DNA from 3 places in the Synechococcus sp. W4D4 genome. Region 3 is predicted to be linked to each of the others. Evidence: predicted binding sites of a transcription regulator. Region 3 holds the regulator's gene; each other region holds the start of a gene.
The links. The regulator NtcA, encoded in region 3, controls nitrogen genes in cyanobacteria. The targets are predictions, from matches to a motif close to GTANCNNNNGNTAC.
Positions count from the first base shown of each region.

Region 1: a site for NtcA is predicted at 3,304-3,317, ahead of ACLM42_RS12370 (ferredoxin--nitrite reductase). Genes of this name have one in related genera too.
Region 2: a site for NtcA is predicted at 1,923-1,936, ahead of ACLM42_RS06450 (ammonium transporter). Genes of this name have one in related genera too.

Region 1 covers NZ_CP180404.1:2,259,062-2,264,126, reverse strand. The annotation lists gene ACLM42_RS12405 (APC family permease) at 1-326, shown strand, start outside; gene ACLM42_RS12400 (PilZ domain-containing protein) at 319-669, opposite strand; gene ACLM42_RS12395 (hypothetical protein) at 997-1,200, shown strand; gene ACLM42_RS12390 (hypothetical protein) at 1,252-1,623, shown strand; gene cobA (uroporphyrinogen-III C-methyltransferase) at 1,610-2,404, opposite strand; gene ACLM42_RS12380 (hypothetical protein) at 2,401-2,994, opposite strand; gene ACLM42_RS12375 (hypothetical protein) at 3,058-3,249, shown strand; gene ACLM42_RS12370 (ferredoxin--nitrite reductase) at 3,462-5,015, shown strand.
Region 2 covers NZ_CP180404.1:1,197,115-1,202,179, reverse strand. The annotation lists gene ACLM42_RS06465 (calcium/sodium antiporter) at 20-1,105, shown strand; gene ACLM42_RS06460 (hypothetical protein) at 1,117-1,335, opposite strand; gene ACLM42_RS06455 (DUF4278 domain-containing protein) at 1,431-1,655, opposite strand; gene ACLM42_RS06450 (ammonium transporter) at 2,013-3,473, shown strand; gene ACLM42_RS06445 (hypothetical protein) at 3,571-3,834, shown strand; gene ACLM42_RS06440 (RrF2 family transcriptional regulator) at 3,827-4,255, opposite strand; gene ACLM42_RS06435 (SLC13 family permease) at 4,427-5,065, shown strand, end outside.
Region 3 covers NZ_CP180404.1:1,854,855-1,859,919, reverse strand. The annotation lists gene ACLM42_RS10455 (DUF3146 family protein) at 1-104, shown strand, start outside; gene ACLM42_RS10450 (resolvase) at 82-531, opposite strand; gene ACLM42_RS10445 (DUF3084 domain-containing protein) at 528-1,685, opposite strand; gene ntcA (global nitrogen regulator NtcA) at 1,761-2,501, opposite strand; gene rph (ribonuclease PH) at 2,567-3,301, opposite strand; gene ACLM42_RS10430 (cob(I)yrinic acid a,c-diamide adenosyltransferase) at 3,419-4,009, shown strand; gene dcd (dCTP deaminase) at 4,009-4,602, shown strand; gene thyX (FAD-dependent thymidylate synthase) at 4,606-5,065, opposite strand, start outside.

The DNA of each region.
Region 1 (5,065 bases), 400 kb from region 3:
TCATGATCTCCAGCTGCGCCGTCCTGTGGTGCGGACGCAGCGCGGTTGAAGGAGCGATGGCCCTGGTCCTCATTCCAGCCCTGATCTTTGCCGGGATCAACCGCTGGCGCGGCCAACGGGTCGATGGAGCCCATGGCAGGTGGTGGTTTGGCTACTTGCTCGGATTGCTGCTGCTCGCCGAGGTGAGCGGTCCTGATCGCCTAGTCCCGGGAGGCGAACTGACCCAGATCATCCTCGCCAGCGCGTTCTCGCTAGCCATGTTCCCTATCGCTGTGGGAGCCCGGCTGCAGCAGGCCTCCAGCGAAGCCAAAGTGCAGATCAACTAATCGAGGGCCAAGACGCCAAGGGCTGCGTGAACTCCAGGCCCAGCAGCCCCAAATCGTCCAAATGCGCAGCGACTTGCGACCAACGGACGACGGCCTCGAGCTGCGATCGACCGAGACTCGCTAGGCCTGAACAATCGAGGCTGAGCTCAGCACCAGTCTCGAAAGGCTGGATGGCCTGGACCAACACAGCCGCGCCGCAAGAGCTGAGATCCAAGAGATCAGCCGGCTGCCAAGGCCGATGATCCAGACCAGGTGCGGCGGTGAACCTGCGCAGGGGAAGGGTGACTGCAAGCACCGCAGGGAAGCGCTTTTCTCGTCGGTGCTCAGCCAGTGGCTCTGACACGGAACCCAGCCCTCTGCCTGATTCTTCAAACGCAAGCTATTCAGCGCGAGAGGCAATACCTCAGCCAGAAACAACCCGAGGGATGACGAGTTCCTGACACTTAACGCAATCGGGGATCAGTGGCGATCCATCGCAGCGTGCTCCGCCCTAAGCATATGGACCTACAAAAACCAAGAATTCAGCCACAATCAGGGTCGATCCCGAAGAAAAAATGAAGGGCCCTTCCAATTGTGTTCTGAAGGCTCAAGTTTGATTGCGTGGGGAAACGAACACAGAGTCCGAGCCCATTCGCAGGCCTTAGAAATCAATCAATCAGCAGTCGGATTCATGGGCAACCATCTGCATCTCGTCGGACTCACCGGTGACGGCTGCCGCATCGCCCGTGATGGGGGCGGTGGCTACGTCGTGAACCACAACGACAGCGACGGAAGCTGGGAGCGCGTGGCCAACCTGCCCGCGGCCTATGCCGTCTGCGAACGCTTCAGCCAGCGGGATGCGCTCGGACTACCGAATTGGCGCGCTGAGGCTTAAGCCAATTCGCGCGGATCTGAGTAGCGTTAGTCCCATCATTGGAAGGTTGCAATGACAGCCCCCTCCAGCAGCTGCACCAACCGCCCGGGCCGGGCCATGGTGAGCAGTGACAGCTTTACCGCTCGCAAAGAACAAGCCCTGGTGATCCTTCTGTCCCAGCAGTTGGCGGATGCACAAATCGGACGGGCGGATGCCCACGCCAGCCAATCCCTCTGGGATGAGGTGGCTGAACTGGACATTGATCCCGATCGGATCATCCATCTGCTCTATGGCGGAGAAGAGGTCAGCGATCGAGCAGCGCTTAAAGATCGCGACGACAGCTGGCTGAGCGCCCAGCAAATGAGTCCTGAGCGGGGCTGGTCCCTGCAGCGGCTGCACCTGAGACGACCCCGGCGCCCGCAGATCGCACTCAACCCTGTTTGAGGGGAATCGGCATCTCCACCATCGCCGGCTCGGGGGCACAGCTCTCGACCCGTTGATTCACTACATCGCCAATCACGACGATCGAAGGTGAGGCCAACTCAGCCTCCTGAACGGCTGCGGCTAGACCGCCCAAGGTGGAAACCACCGCCTTCTGACCGCGAACCGTGCCTTGCTGCACCGCCGCCGCAGGGGTGGACGCCTCCAAGCCACCAGCGATCAACTCTTCACAGATATGGGGCAGGTTGTGCAGTCCCATGTAGATCACCAGACCGTCACTGCTGCGGGCCAAACCGCGCCAATCGACACCGGGTCGTCGCTTGTCGATTTCCTCATGCCCCGTCACGAAGGTGACGGAACTACCCGCCCGGCGATGGGTCACGGGAATCCCCACGTAGGCCGGTGCGGCAATGCCAGCGGTCACTCCGGGCACGACCTCCACCGCCACACCATGGCGCTCCAGATGGGCCGCTTCCTCACCACCGCGACCAAACAGAAAGGGATCGCCACCCTTTAAGCGCACGACACAGCGATGGCGCTTGGCCATCTCAACGAGCACCGCGTTGGTGCTGGGCTGGGGCACGGAGTGATGCCCCCGGCGCTTACCCACAAAGTGCTGCTCAGCGCCCTCCGGCACCAAGGCCAGCACCTCGCGAGGCACCAAGGAGTCGTAGACGAGCGCATCGCACTGGCTCAGCAAGCGATGGGCCTTGACCGTCAATAGGTCGGGATCACCAGGACCCGCGCCCACCAAATACACCTTGCCGGCAATGTCAGCGGTCATGGCAGGTCAAGGAGGAGGTTGAGCAAAAACTGACGGGTGGCGGAGCGCTCCAGCAACGCCAGACAGGCGGAGTCTTCGGTGCGCAGATGGGCCGTCATCCGATTGGGAGCGAGGGCCAGGGGCAATGCCGCCGCATCGCCTTCACCACTGCGATCTGCACTTAAGCAGGGCACCCCCAGGTACTGGCTCAAGGCCAAGAGATAACGGTCCGCCACCCCTTGCCGCAGCGGATGATGCAGGACCGCGGGTGCCGCCAAGCTGCGCAGGTGCTCCAACCAGGGCCCCCACGCACCCAGGAAAGGGAGTGCTTGGACACGATGCCCTTGGTCCCGCAAGCGCTGACGAATGGCCGGGACGTCCGAGCGTACGTGACTGCCCGGAGTCAGCAGAAGAGGAACCAAGACCAGCGGCAGACCTGGGGGCAGCTCCAGGGGCTCCGCGGTCAGGGCCTGCATCCAAACGGGAGCTTGGCGACCCCGGGCCAAATCTCCGACGAGATCCAGCAGAACCTGAGGGATCTGACCACCAGCGTGGCCATGAACCACCAAGAGCAGGGGGGCGCGCTCTACACCAGGGGGCTTCGGTAGCAACGGCCACCGCCAGCACCCCGGCCCTGCTGATGGAGTCGCTGCCACCGGATCCATAGGTTCACGATGCCATCCACTCGCCCCCTGCCCAGCTCCCGCCGACGGCCTGCCTACGAACGTCCCCGCTACCGGCAGATGCAGCCCGTCCCGCACTGGAGGCGTGAGCTGGACGCTGACCTCGCTGCCATGGGCAAGGTCTGGCAAATGATTCGCACGGGTGCGACGCGAATGCTGGGCGAAATCGGACGCCAATACTGAGCAGCCAGGGGCGAAAAAGCGACACCATCAACCCGGAAGACGGGGCCCCATTAGGTAGCCGTTGACACCCTTTTTCTCACTGGCCAGGAACAACGTCGATCCGTAGCAACGGCGACACAGCAGGGCACAGGGAGAGTGATTTTATTCAGCTCACTAGTCGTTCATTTCTTTGGAAACGGCTCAGTTGCTGACTTCATCTGAACCTTTTTCCCATGGTGGCAACGCCAACACTGTCCAACACACTGCCCAGCTGGCTCGAAGGCAAAAAGCTCAACAAGATTGAGCAGAACAAGGCAGCCAAAGATGGCCTGCTTGTTGGTAGTGAGATTGAAAAATTCGCCCAACTGGGTTGGGAAAACGTTGACGAGACCGACCTTCAGTTGCGCCTGAAGTGGTACGGCATGTTCTGGAGGCCCAAGACACCGGGGCTCTTCATGATGCGACTGCGGGTCCCCAATGGGGTGATCTCCGCAGAGCAGCTGCGGGTCGTGGGCAATGTCGTTGCCCGCTACGGCAGCAACGGAAGCGCCGACATCACGACGCGCCAGAACATTCAGATGCGCGGCATCCTCCTGGAGGACCTGCCCGAGATCCTGGACCAACTCAAAGCGGTCGGCCTGACCACGATTCAGTCGGCCTTCGACAACCCTCGGAACGTCACCGGAAATCCGATTGCCGGCATCGACCCCCTGGAAATTCTCGACACCCGGCCTTACACCCAGGAGCTTGAGAACTTCCTCACCAGCAACCACCAGGGCAACCCCGAGTTCTCCAACCTGCCGCGGAAGTGGAACACGGCTGTCGCCGGCGCCCGCGACAACTTCCTGCTCCACAACGACATCGCCTTCCACCCCGTTGAGAACAACGGTGAGATGGGCTTCGGCGTCTGGATTGGCGGCATCCTCTCCTCCCAGATGAATGCCTATGCCATCCCCTTGAATGCCTGGGTCAAGCCGGATCAGATCTGCGCGATCACCGAGGCCGTCATCAAGATCTGGCGCGACAACGGTGAACGGGACAAGCGCCCCAAGGGCCGCTTCCGGCTGTACCTCGACGAGGTGGGGCTGGAGACATTCCGGGCCATGGTTGAAGAGCGCTTCGGACCCCTCACCCCCGATCCGGGCTCAGTCTTTGATGCCGAACCCCGCTCCCACTACGGCATCCACCCTCAGAAACAAGAGGACCTGCACTACGCCGGCGTCCATATCCCCGTCGGCCGCCTGCGCGCCGAAGACTTCCAGGACATCGCCGCACTTGCCGAGCGCCATGGCGATGGTTCAGTCCGGCTCACGGAAGATCAGAACGTCATCTTCACTGGAATCGCCAGCACCCAGATCCAGGCCTTTGAGGCCGAGCCGCTGCTGCAGCGCTTCAGCCTCCACCCCAGCCACATCGCCGCTGGAACCGTGAGCTGCACAGGCAACACCTACTGCAGCTTTGCCCTCACCAACACCAAAGATCAGGCCCTCGCAGCCGCTGAGGCCCTCGATCGCGAATTGGTTCTGCCGGAGGAGCTGAAGATCCACTGGACAGGCTGCCCGAACACCTGCGGCCAGGCCTACATGGGAGCCATCGGCCTCACCGGGACCAAAACCAAACAACCCGACGGCGGCATGGGCGAGGGCTACAACCTCACCATTGGCGGTTCACAAGGTGCCAATCCACAGGTCGGTGAAATGCACCGCAAAGGAATACCGGCAAGTCAAATCCAAGCGGTCCTTAAAGAAGTTCTAATTGAACAGTTTGGCGCCAAGCCTCGGACTTAGAACACCGCAGTCGTCAATACAAATTAGTCGCAGTTTTTGAGATCAGGTGC
Region 2 (5,065 bases), 660 kb from region 3:
GGCCAGTCCGCTGCTGGCCATGCCTGACGCCCTCACCCTTCTGGAGATCGTCGCCGGCATCTTGCTCCTGTTTGGAGGGGGTGAACTATTCGTGGCCGGGGCCGTGGCTCTCTCGCTGCTGCTTGGCATTCCTCAGATCGTCATTGGCCTGACGGTCGTTGCCTTTGGCACCAGCGCTCCCGAGCTGTTTGTGAGCTTGCTCTCGACGCTGCAGGGCAGCTCCGGCGGCGACTCCATCGCGGTGAGCAATGTTCTCGGCTCCAACATCTTCAACGTGATGGTGGTTTTGGGTGCCAGCGCGGCGATTACATCCCTGCGGGTCCGCAGTCGCTTGGTGCGCCGCGATGTTCCCTTGCTGCTTGCGGTTTCGATGGCCACTTGGGCCATGGCCTCATCAGGAAGCTTCACCTGGGTGGCGGGCTTGGCCCTGTTGACCGCCCTGGTGATCACGTTGGTCTGGGAAGTCCGCTCGGCGAGGGAAGACCACGAGGACGGTCTTGATGACATTGACGCCGAGGGGGCGTCGACCACCCCTGTGGCCCTCTTCAAGTTGGCCTTGGGTCTGGTCCTGCTGGTGGTGGGCTCCCAGGTCCTGATCAAAGGCGCCATTGCCGCAGCCCAAACCCTTGGGGTCAGCGAGGCAGTCATCGGTTTGACAATCGTTTCGGCCGGCACCTCCATGCCTGAGTTGGTGACGTCCCTGGTGGCGGCCTATCGGGGCAAGGCGGATCTCGCCATCGGCAACGTGGTGGGCAGCAACCTGCTCAACCAGCTGTTGATTCTGGGTTTGTGTGCCTTGCTCTCCGGCCAGGACGGTCTCTTGGTGAGCCCTGAATTACTGCGCCGTGACTTCCCAGTGATGGTGCTAACGACCCTGGCTTGCTTGCCGATTTTCTGGAGCGGCGGTGTGATTAATCGCCTGGAGGGTTGGCTCTTGCTGGGGGCCTATGGCCTCTATTTGATTGAACAGATCCTGAGCAGTACGGCTGCTCCGGGGATCGATGAATTTCGACTCTTCGTGCTGGTGGCGGTTTTGCCCCTGGTGCTGGTCTTCCTCACCTGGACATCCCTGCGATGGATGCAGCAGCGCAAGGCTGCGGGGTAGTCAATCGCGGGTCATTGCAGAACGACACTGGGAAGCATGGACACACTCACGCCTGCAGCGGTGGCGTCTTTGTAGAGGCTTTCGCTGCTCTGGCGGTTGAGAATTACTTTCCCTGAGCAAATCAGATCCCAGGTCTCATCAGCAAAGTGGGTCTGGAGCCAGAGCATCCCCATCACGCTGCGGTGCTTGAGGTTGTAGCTCTCTCCTACGGACGTCAAGGTGATGTCCATGGCCCACAAAAAACCTCCCCCCATTGGAGGGGGAGGTTGTGGATGCTGTTGTATCAATGCGAACCAAAACCAGAAGGCTTGGTTTTCTGACGTGATCAGCCTTGGTTCACCTGGGCAGCGGCCTCGGCTTGGCGGTGGTGGTAGTGGTGCCCGCGGTACTGCAGATCGACAGTGGTGTCGACTGAAGCCGCTTCGTGACGGAGGGGCGCATCGAAGTGTTGGCCGCGGTAGGCGTGCTCAACGCGAGCGCTGGTGGGCTGTTCGTGGGTGGCGTTGTCGTAAGTGACGCCGCGGTACTGGAGTTTGCTCATGGTGGTCATCGGGCCTCGAAGGGTTGGCTGGTTGTCCGCTTCGTGGGAAGGAGCGTTGCTTCGCCTCGCGGTGGGCTACTTCCGGTGGAGCCAGGCCCAAAGGGGGCTCACTCAACGTTTTGTCCTTCTGCAGCATTTCTAGCGGATGAAGAATGTTCAGAGTGAACAAAAGCCCCTTTTTTGTCTTTTTTGTAATAGTTACTGTGGTCCACTGAACGTTTTTTCTTCACTTTCCTTCTGCGGCCTGAGTGCAATTCCAGATGGACTTGCGAATTGGTAGCGAATGCAACCTTGACGGTGGTCTGTGATGCGGAACATTGGCATCTAATGGCGGTAATCCGTCATCCACCCAGCGACTGCTTTTTGATGACTGTTGCTTCTCCTGTCTCTCGGCCTCGGTCGAAGAGCCTGCAGGAAGCGAGCTTGCTGGAGGCTCCTCAGCTTCTGCTCCGCAAGGTGCGAGGACTGTCCTCCGGCCGTTCGCTGACCTGGTTGGCTTGTGTGCCCCTGGCACTTTTCGGCCTGGGCGTGTTCAACCTTTCGGCCCGCGCCGCTGAGCTCCCCGAGCTCAACGCAGCGTTCCTGGCCAACAACATGTGGCTCCTGGTGGCCACGATCCTGGTGATCTTCATGAACGCCGGTTTCGCCATGGTCGAAGCCGGGATGTGTCGCCAGAAGAACGCCGTCAACATCCTCGCCAAGAACCTGTTTGTGTTCGCCCTCGCGGTGACCGCCTACTGGTTCATTGGTTATTCGCTGATGTACGGCGGATCCGTGGTGGATGGCTGGCTGTATTTCAACGGCCTGTTCTTTGATCCCACCGTCACCGCTGAGATGGTGACCGAGGGAGCCTTGGTTCCCACCGTCGACTTCCTGTTCCAGGCTGCCTTCGCAGGCACCGCCGCCACGATCGTCTCCGGTCTCGTGGCTGAGCGCGTCAAGTTCGGCGAGTTCGTGATCTTCGCGCTCGTTCTGACCGCTGTCATCTACCCGATCTCCGGTTCCTGGCAGTGGAACGGCGGCTGGCTGAGCGAGCTGGGCTTCATTGATTTCGCTGGCTCCTCCATCGTCCACTCCGTGGGCGCTTGGGCCGGCCTGGTGGGCGCCATGCTGCTGGGCCCCCGCATTGGCAAGTTCGTGGGCGGCAAGCCCCAGGCCATCCCTGGCCACAACATGTCGATCGCAACCCTCGGCGCTCTGATCCTCTGGATCGGCTGGTACGGCTTCAACCCCGGCTCTGAGCTGGCGATGGACCAGTACGTGCCCTACGTGGCTGTCACCACCACCCTGGCTGCTGCCGGTGGCGCGATCGCAGCCACCGTGGTCTCCACCCTGACCTCGGGCAAGCCTGACCTGACCATGATCATCAACGGCATCCTGGCCGGTCTGGTGAGCATCACTGCCGGTTGCGGCAACATGACCTTGGTGGGTTCCTGGGTCGCCGGGGCCGTGGGCGGCATCATTGTTGTCTTCGCGGTTTCTGCGCTCGACGCTGCTGGCATTGATGATCCCGTTGGCGCCTTCTCCGTGCACGGTGTGTGCGGCGTCTGGGGCACCTTGGTAATCGGTCTCTGGGGCGTTGATGGCATGGATGTCGGCTCCGCTGGCATCGGCCTGCTCAATGGCGGTGGTATCAGCCAGCTGGGCATCCAGGCCCTGGGCTGCGCGGCCTACGCCATCTGGACCATCGTGACCTGCTGGATTGCTTGGTCTGTCATCGGCGGCCTCTTCGGCGGCATCCGCGTGACCGAGCAAGAAGAGATCGAAGGTCTCGACATCGGTGAGCACGGCATGGAGGCTTACCCCGACTTCGCTTCCGCGAAGTGATGATCTGATCGTTTCTCCATCGGCCCGCTTCGGCGGGCCTTTTTTATTGGCCTCAGGGATCGCCTGTCAGCATGGGGCGCCCCAGGGGTTTCTGGACTTGCCCTGCCCTCGTTGCGGTGCTCGCTTGATCAGCAAAACCCAGCAGCGTCCTGCCCGCTTGGTTTGCGTGGAGTGCCAGCAAGTGCTGCCCCAATCGGCCCAGGTGCCAATCGTCACCTTGGTGGTGCGTCACTTCTGGGGCGTGGTGATGCTGTTGGGCATGGTGGTGGTCCCGCTGCTGCTGATGACCCTCTCCCCCTGGATAGAGCGGGTTCCCCGCGCGCCCCGCTCTGCCTCAAGGGAGATGAGTGCCCTCAGATGAAGTACATCGCTTGAGCCTGCAGCAGAGCATCCCGTTGTGCCAGGAGGCTGGCCAGGGTTGTGGACTCCAGCAGGGCCAGTCGCTGTTGCTGCAGGTTGGCCTCAAGAGACTGCAAGACCTGTTGCTCAAGGCTGGGCTGGGCCGGTTGCTGTGGTTCTGACGCACCTTCCAGGCAGTCGAGCACCTCGCTTAGGCGGATTTCTGCGGCGGGCCTGGCCAGTTGATAGCCCCCCTTGGGCCCGCGGCTGCTGATGAGTAGGCCCCCTTTGCGCAAGGTGGTCATCATCTGCTCGAGGTAGCGCTCGGGAATGCCCTGACGGCTGGCGATGGCGGAGACCTGAAGGCGCCCCCCTTGGGCTTGGATTCCAGCGAGTTCGATGAGGGCCAGGAGCCCGTAGCTGGTTTTGGCGTTGAAGGGCACCGGGCGAGCCTTTGGCTGAAAAACACGGTAAAGCACTCGGGAATAGAGGGGGCCCAATGCTCTCTATCTGAGGGGTTTCTCGTTCCTCTGTCGGTAATTATCCACAATTCCCGATGGGTCTAATGGGTTTTACGGCCTGTAGTCTGTGGTGCTTGCCCGAGCGCCACTGTCTTGGCTGATCTTGTTGCTGCCGCTCTGCAGCCCGGAGCTCTGATCACGCTGCTGGTGCTGATCGGCTCGGTCGTGCTGTTCATCTCTGGTTGGCTTGCGCCGGACCTCACGGGCTTGCTGGCCGCTGGCCTGCTCGTCAGCTTCCGCGTGATTGAGCCGCGGGAGGCTCTGGAGGGCTTTGGTAGCCCTGCCCTGATCACCCTGGCTGGTCTGTTTGCGATTTCAGCAGGACTGTTTCGCAGTGGTGCCCTCGATCGCCTGCGGGCCTTGATTGGCTCGGATGCCATTCGCAGCCCGAAGCGGATGATCGCTTTGATGGTGACGGTGGTTGGGCCCGTCTCAGCCGTGGTCCCCAACACGCCGATCGTGGCCAGCCTGCTGCCGGTGGTGGAGGGCTGGTGCAAGCGCCGCCGGATCTCCCCCTCAAAGGTGCTGTTGCCCTTGTCCTTCGCGACGGTGTTGGGGGGGACCATCACCCTGCTTGGCAGTTCGGTGAATCTGTTGGCCAGTGAGGTCAGTAGCCGTCTGGGCTATGGCAGCTTTGGGCTGTTCAGCTTTACCCCGATTGGTCTGGGGGTTTGGCTGCTGGGCGGTTCACTGATGGTGCTGCTCGCCGATCGTTTCCTTCCTGATCGAGGT
Region 3 (5,065 bases):
GCCGGGCTTTGATTCAGGACGCGTTGCTGCGCTTCCTGCTGAAAACCGACTACCAGCTGGAGGCTGGTGGGGACTACGCCTTCAACGTTCGCGCGAAGTTTTGAGGCGCAGCAGGGGCAAGCCAGGAGAACGTCTGAGTTCAGTGCCCCAATGGCGTTCCAGCAGCAGCTGCGCGACCACATCGTCGTAGTCCCGTGGGGGCAGCCTGAGGCCCTCCGGCAGTAATCGCCGCCAGCCTTGAGGCGGTTCCAGCTGCCAGTAGCGCGAGCGTGCGGCCAGGGTGGTTCCAGCTTCAGGGGTCACGTGGACGCTGAGGCCGAGGGCGATGAGCTCTTGTTGCCAGTGTTTGCTGCCCGTTCCATTGCCGAGCACCACCGCTTCGAGGCCAGGGTCAACCTGCCAGATCTGAATTTGAGCCAGGCAGTCCTCAGGAGAGAGCACGGCGGCGACGGTGACCATCCCGGCGACCTGGTCACACAAGGCCAATCCACATTTGCTGAGGCCTGGGTCCAGGCCGAGCCAAGTGCTCATGGGCTTTGCCAGCGGATGTCCACGGCAATGGGGTCGGCCAGATCGCTGTTGGCTCTCGAGACGGCCTCGAGTTTCGCCGTCTTTCCCTGGGGACGGTTCACCAGGGCGTCGGCCAGTTGGCTGAGGCGCGCCGGGTCGAATTGGAGGCCATTGGCTAGAGCCCCTTGGCGTTGGGCGCGGGTGAAGGCCGCGGCTAGGAGCAGGTTGAGGCGGCTGCGCACCTGATCTGGTGATCGTTCATCGATCTCCAGGACGGTGGTGGCCAGTTGCTCACCGCTGCGAACGACCCGCTTATTGGGCCTGACATCTGGGAAAGCCACCACCTGACGCTCGCCCTTGAGCACGTTGGCGGCCGAGATCAGACTGACCACCCACTCACCTCTCTTGCTGAGGGTCGTCTCCAATTTGCTGATGTCGCTGCGCGGGACCAGGAGGATTTGGCGGTTGGGTGTCTCCCCGGGTAGCACCCGTTGGTAGACGTTCAGATTCGTGCGTTGCAGCAGCGCGTGAATCACCTCCCTGGCCTGGCTGGGTTTCTCGATTCGCACCTTGGCGACCTCGAGGAGTTGGCCGCTGCTGATCACCACATCGCCTTGCCGTAGGGCAATCAGATTGCGCTCGAGGCGCTCCAGTTCTTGGCTGCTGCTCTTGATCTTGCTGTTCAGCTTGGCGAGCTCAGAGCGGTTGCGTTGTAGGTCTGCATCCTTGGCCGCGATGTCGCGGCTGAGGCGATCGCGCTCGGCTTCCAGTTGCCGGCGTTGCTCCATCAGCGGGGCCAGTTCCCGTTGGAGTCGGCTGGCCTGCTGGGCCACCACCTTGAGTTGGCTTTGGGCCTCGCTGCGTTCCTTCTCTGCACTGCGAAGGGCTGTGCGGCTCTGTGCCAAGTCGTTGCGGCTGTCCCGCAAGCGCTGCTCGATCTGATCGAGTTCGAACAGCCCCGTGCGCAGGCGATCACTGACGAGCAGCATCAGACCGAGCGAGATCGCGCTGATCAAGCTGCCCGTCAGGACCGTGATGACCACGGCCGTCTTCTTGGGCCGGAGCCGAAACAAGCTCAGACGCGCCTTGCCGACCTTGGATCCCAAGCGATCTCCCAGGGTGGAGAGCACTCCCCCGAGGATGAGCAGCGCCAGGATGAGGATCCAGCCGGACACGACGTTGGGCGACGACGGTCAGTATCGGTTGCAGGCGGTGGGAAATCAGCTGGGATCAGCCACCAGTTCAGCCGTTTAGCTGAAGCGTTTGGCGAGGGCCAAGGGATCGAAAACGGTGATTTTCTTGCGGTCGATTTGCACCAGACCGTCGTTGCGTAAGTCACCCAGCAGGCGTGTGATGGTGACCCGGGTGGATCCAATCGCTTCGGCGATGGCCTGGTGGGAGAGACGCAGGTCGATCGTGATGCCTTCGCTGCTGGGAACCCCAAAGTCGCGGCAGAGCACCAGCAGGAAACTCACCAGTCGCGAGGACATGTCGCGGTGGGTGAGGGTTTCGATCATGGTCTCGGTTTGCAGGATCCGAGAGGACAGGCCCTGCAGCAGCAGCAGGCCCACCGCGGGGTCTTGCTCAATGGCCTTCCGCACCGAGGTGGCGGGGGCTGTCACGAGCTCGACGCGGGTGAAAGCAATGGAGTGATAGAAGCGGTCCGAGCGCTGACCAGTCAGCAGGGAGAGCACCCCGAACAGGCTGTTTTCCCTCAGGAGCGCCACCGTGATCTCCTCGCCCGATTCATAGACGCGGGAGAGGCGGATTGCTCCGCGTTTGAGGAGGTAGACCTTCTCGGCTGGATCCCCAGGGAAAAAGATCGTTTTGCCGCGCTCGACGATTTCCGTCGTGCTGCCGCTGAGGCCCCGGATCACATCCAGGAGCGTTGCATTAGGCGGTAGCGGACTGCCCGCGATCGGTGCGATCACGGACGTACCGGTAGTGGGGCTAGGGGAGTAGCGGCTGAATCCTTGCGTGGCCACAACCATGTCAGCGCGACTGATGTGTTTATGAACCTACGGATCAGTCCAGGGCAGCCATGTAGCCATTGAAACTAATTCGGGGCTTCTGCCAAGGCCTGGCTCTGAGCGCTCAGAAGGCGCTGGATTCCAGCTTCGGCCAGGTCAACCAGGGTAGAAAGCTGTTGGCGACTGAAGGGTGCGCCCTCTGCGGTGCCCTGAATTTCGAGCAAATGCTGCTCTTGATTCATCACCACGTTCAAATCCACCTCGGCTCGGCTGTCTTCGCTGTAGTCCAGATCCAGTAGCGCTTCCCCATCGACCAGGCCAACCGAGACTGCTGCCACCTGACCGATTAAGGGAGATCGCTCCAGCACCCCCCGCTGCTCGAGCCGGCGCAGTCCCAGGGCCAAGGCGGCCCAGGCCCCAGTAATGGAGGCCGTGCGGGTCCCGGCGTCGGCCTGCAGAACGTCGCAATCGATCTGCAGCGTCCTCTCGCCCAGAGCCTCGAGATCGAGGCAGGCCCTGAGGCTGCGGCCAATCAGGCGTTGAATTTCCTGGGTGCGGCCGCTCAGCTTAATCAGCTCCCTTGGCTGGCGGCTGGGGGTGCTGGCCGGCAGCAGTCTGTAGTCGGCACTCAGCCAGCCTTTGCCTGAACCTTTTCGCCATTTCGGGACGCCTTCTTCGAGGCAAACGCTGCAGATCACGGCGGTTCGCCCCGTGTGAACCGTGACTGAGCTCAGGGCAAACCCCATCGGATCCCAGTCGAAGCGAGTGCTGCGCAGATCCATGGCGCCGCGGCCGTCCCGCCGGGGTTGGGTGCTGCTCATTGCGGGCTGGCTCAGTGTCTCGATGGTACGGGTGTTTGCACTACAGGTAGTGCTTGTTGCTTGCCGGACGGCCTAACGCCGCTACATTCAGGATCCCAAGCGGCAGCCATGCAATCGATGACGGCCAGCCTTGCAGCCACTCCCAGCGCTACGCCCCGTGCTGGACACCTGCGCCCGCTGGCCTCGATTCCAGCGTCTGCTCCTTCCCGCAGCGTTCGTCTGGCGGCCCAGCAGGAGGGGCAACTTCAGGTGCATACAGCGCCGTTCCGCGGCAGCTTCAGCGGGGTGTTCAGTCAGGCCTTGCGCAGTGCAGGACTGGGCAGTCGTGTCCTGGTCAGCCAGTTTCTTAAAGGTGGCGTCGATCAAGGCCTCGAGCGCAGCGTCTGGCTCTGTGGCCGTCTGCAGTGGCTCAGGCCAGCGGTGTCGGGTTGTTTGGCGGAGCCCACGCCTGCGTCCCAGGCGGATGTGGAGGCCGTGAGGGAGATCTGGGAGTACACCCGGGAGCAGCTCCTGGGTGGTCAGCTCGATCAGCTGGTGCTGGATGAGCTCGGTCTGGCGGTGGAGTTGGGCTATCTGGCTGAGGTGGAAGTGGTCTCTGCTCTGGAGCAGCGGCCCTCTCACCTGGATGTGATCCTGACTGGGCCGTCCATGCCCACGGCTTTGTTGGCCATGGCTGATCAGGTCACCCAGCTGCGCCGAGGTTTCTAATGCTCAAAAACGACCGTTGGATCAATGAGCAGGCCGCTGCAGGCATGCTCGAGCCGTTTCAGCCGCAGCTGGTTCGTCATCTCGACCCTGAGAACAGCGAAAAGCCGGTGCTGAGCTTTGGCTGCTCGTCCTATGGCTACGACCTGCGCCTGTCCCCCCAGGAGTTCCTGATCTTCCGGCACGTGCCTGGAACGATCATGAACCCCAAGCGCTTCAATCCAGCCAACTTGGAGCCGGTGCCCTTGCACGAGGACGAAGACGGCGCGTACTTCATCCTCCCGGCCCATTCCTATGGGTTGGGTGTGGCGCTCGAAAAGATGCGTGTACCACCCAACATCACCGTGATCTGCCTGGGCAAGAGCACCTATGCCCGCCTGGGAATCATCGTCAACACCACTCCAGCTGAGGCCAGCTGGGAAGGTCACCTGACCTTGGAGTTCAGCAACTCCTCCGGTGCGGACTGCCGGATTTATGCCAATGAGGGCATCTGCCAGCTGCTCTTTTTTGAAGGAGACCCCTGCGAGACGACCTACAAGGACCGGGCCGGGAAGTACCAGCACCAGCCCGAGCGGGTGACTCTGGCGCGAATCTGAGGCTCAGGGAGCCAAGCGCGCCTTGTGTAGGCGGCTCTTTTCGTACCAAGCCGCAAACTCTGGGGCCCAGGCCTGGAGGTGTGGCCACATCAGGTCACAGAGCACCCGGATCTCTTCCTGGGCGTCGAGCTTGGCGCGCAGGTCCATGAAGTGCAGGAACGCCCGCAGCGAGAAGCTCACCACAAAGTGCTGGCGGTAATCGAAGGGCAAGATGCCGCGGGCGTGTTCTTCCGCGAAGCCTGCCGCCAGCATGTCGCGGTAGCGCTCAGCGGCCACTTGGCAGAGGGCGAGATCCTTCTGCCGCTCTTCAGCCGTGTAGGTGTACTTCTTGCCTTGTCGATCGCTGTACTGCCCTTCAGGGCGGAGGTAGAAGACCTCTTCCAGTTCGAGTTCCCCGTTGGCCGCACGGCAGATCCGATCGCCCGTGTAGCGCATCGATTGGACGTCAAAGCTCACGCCCACC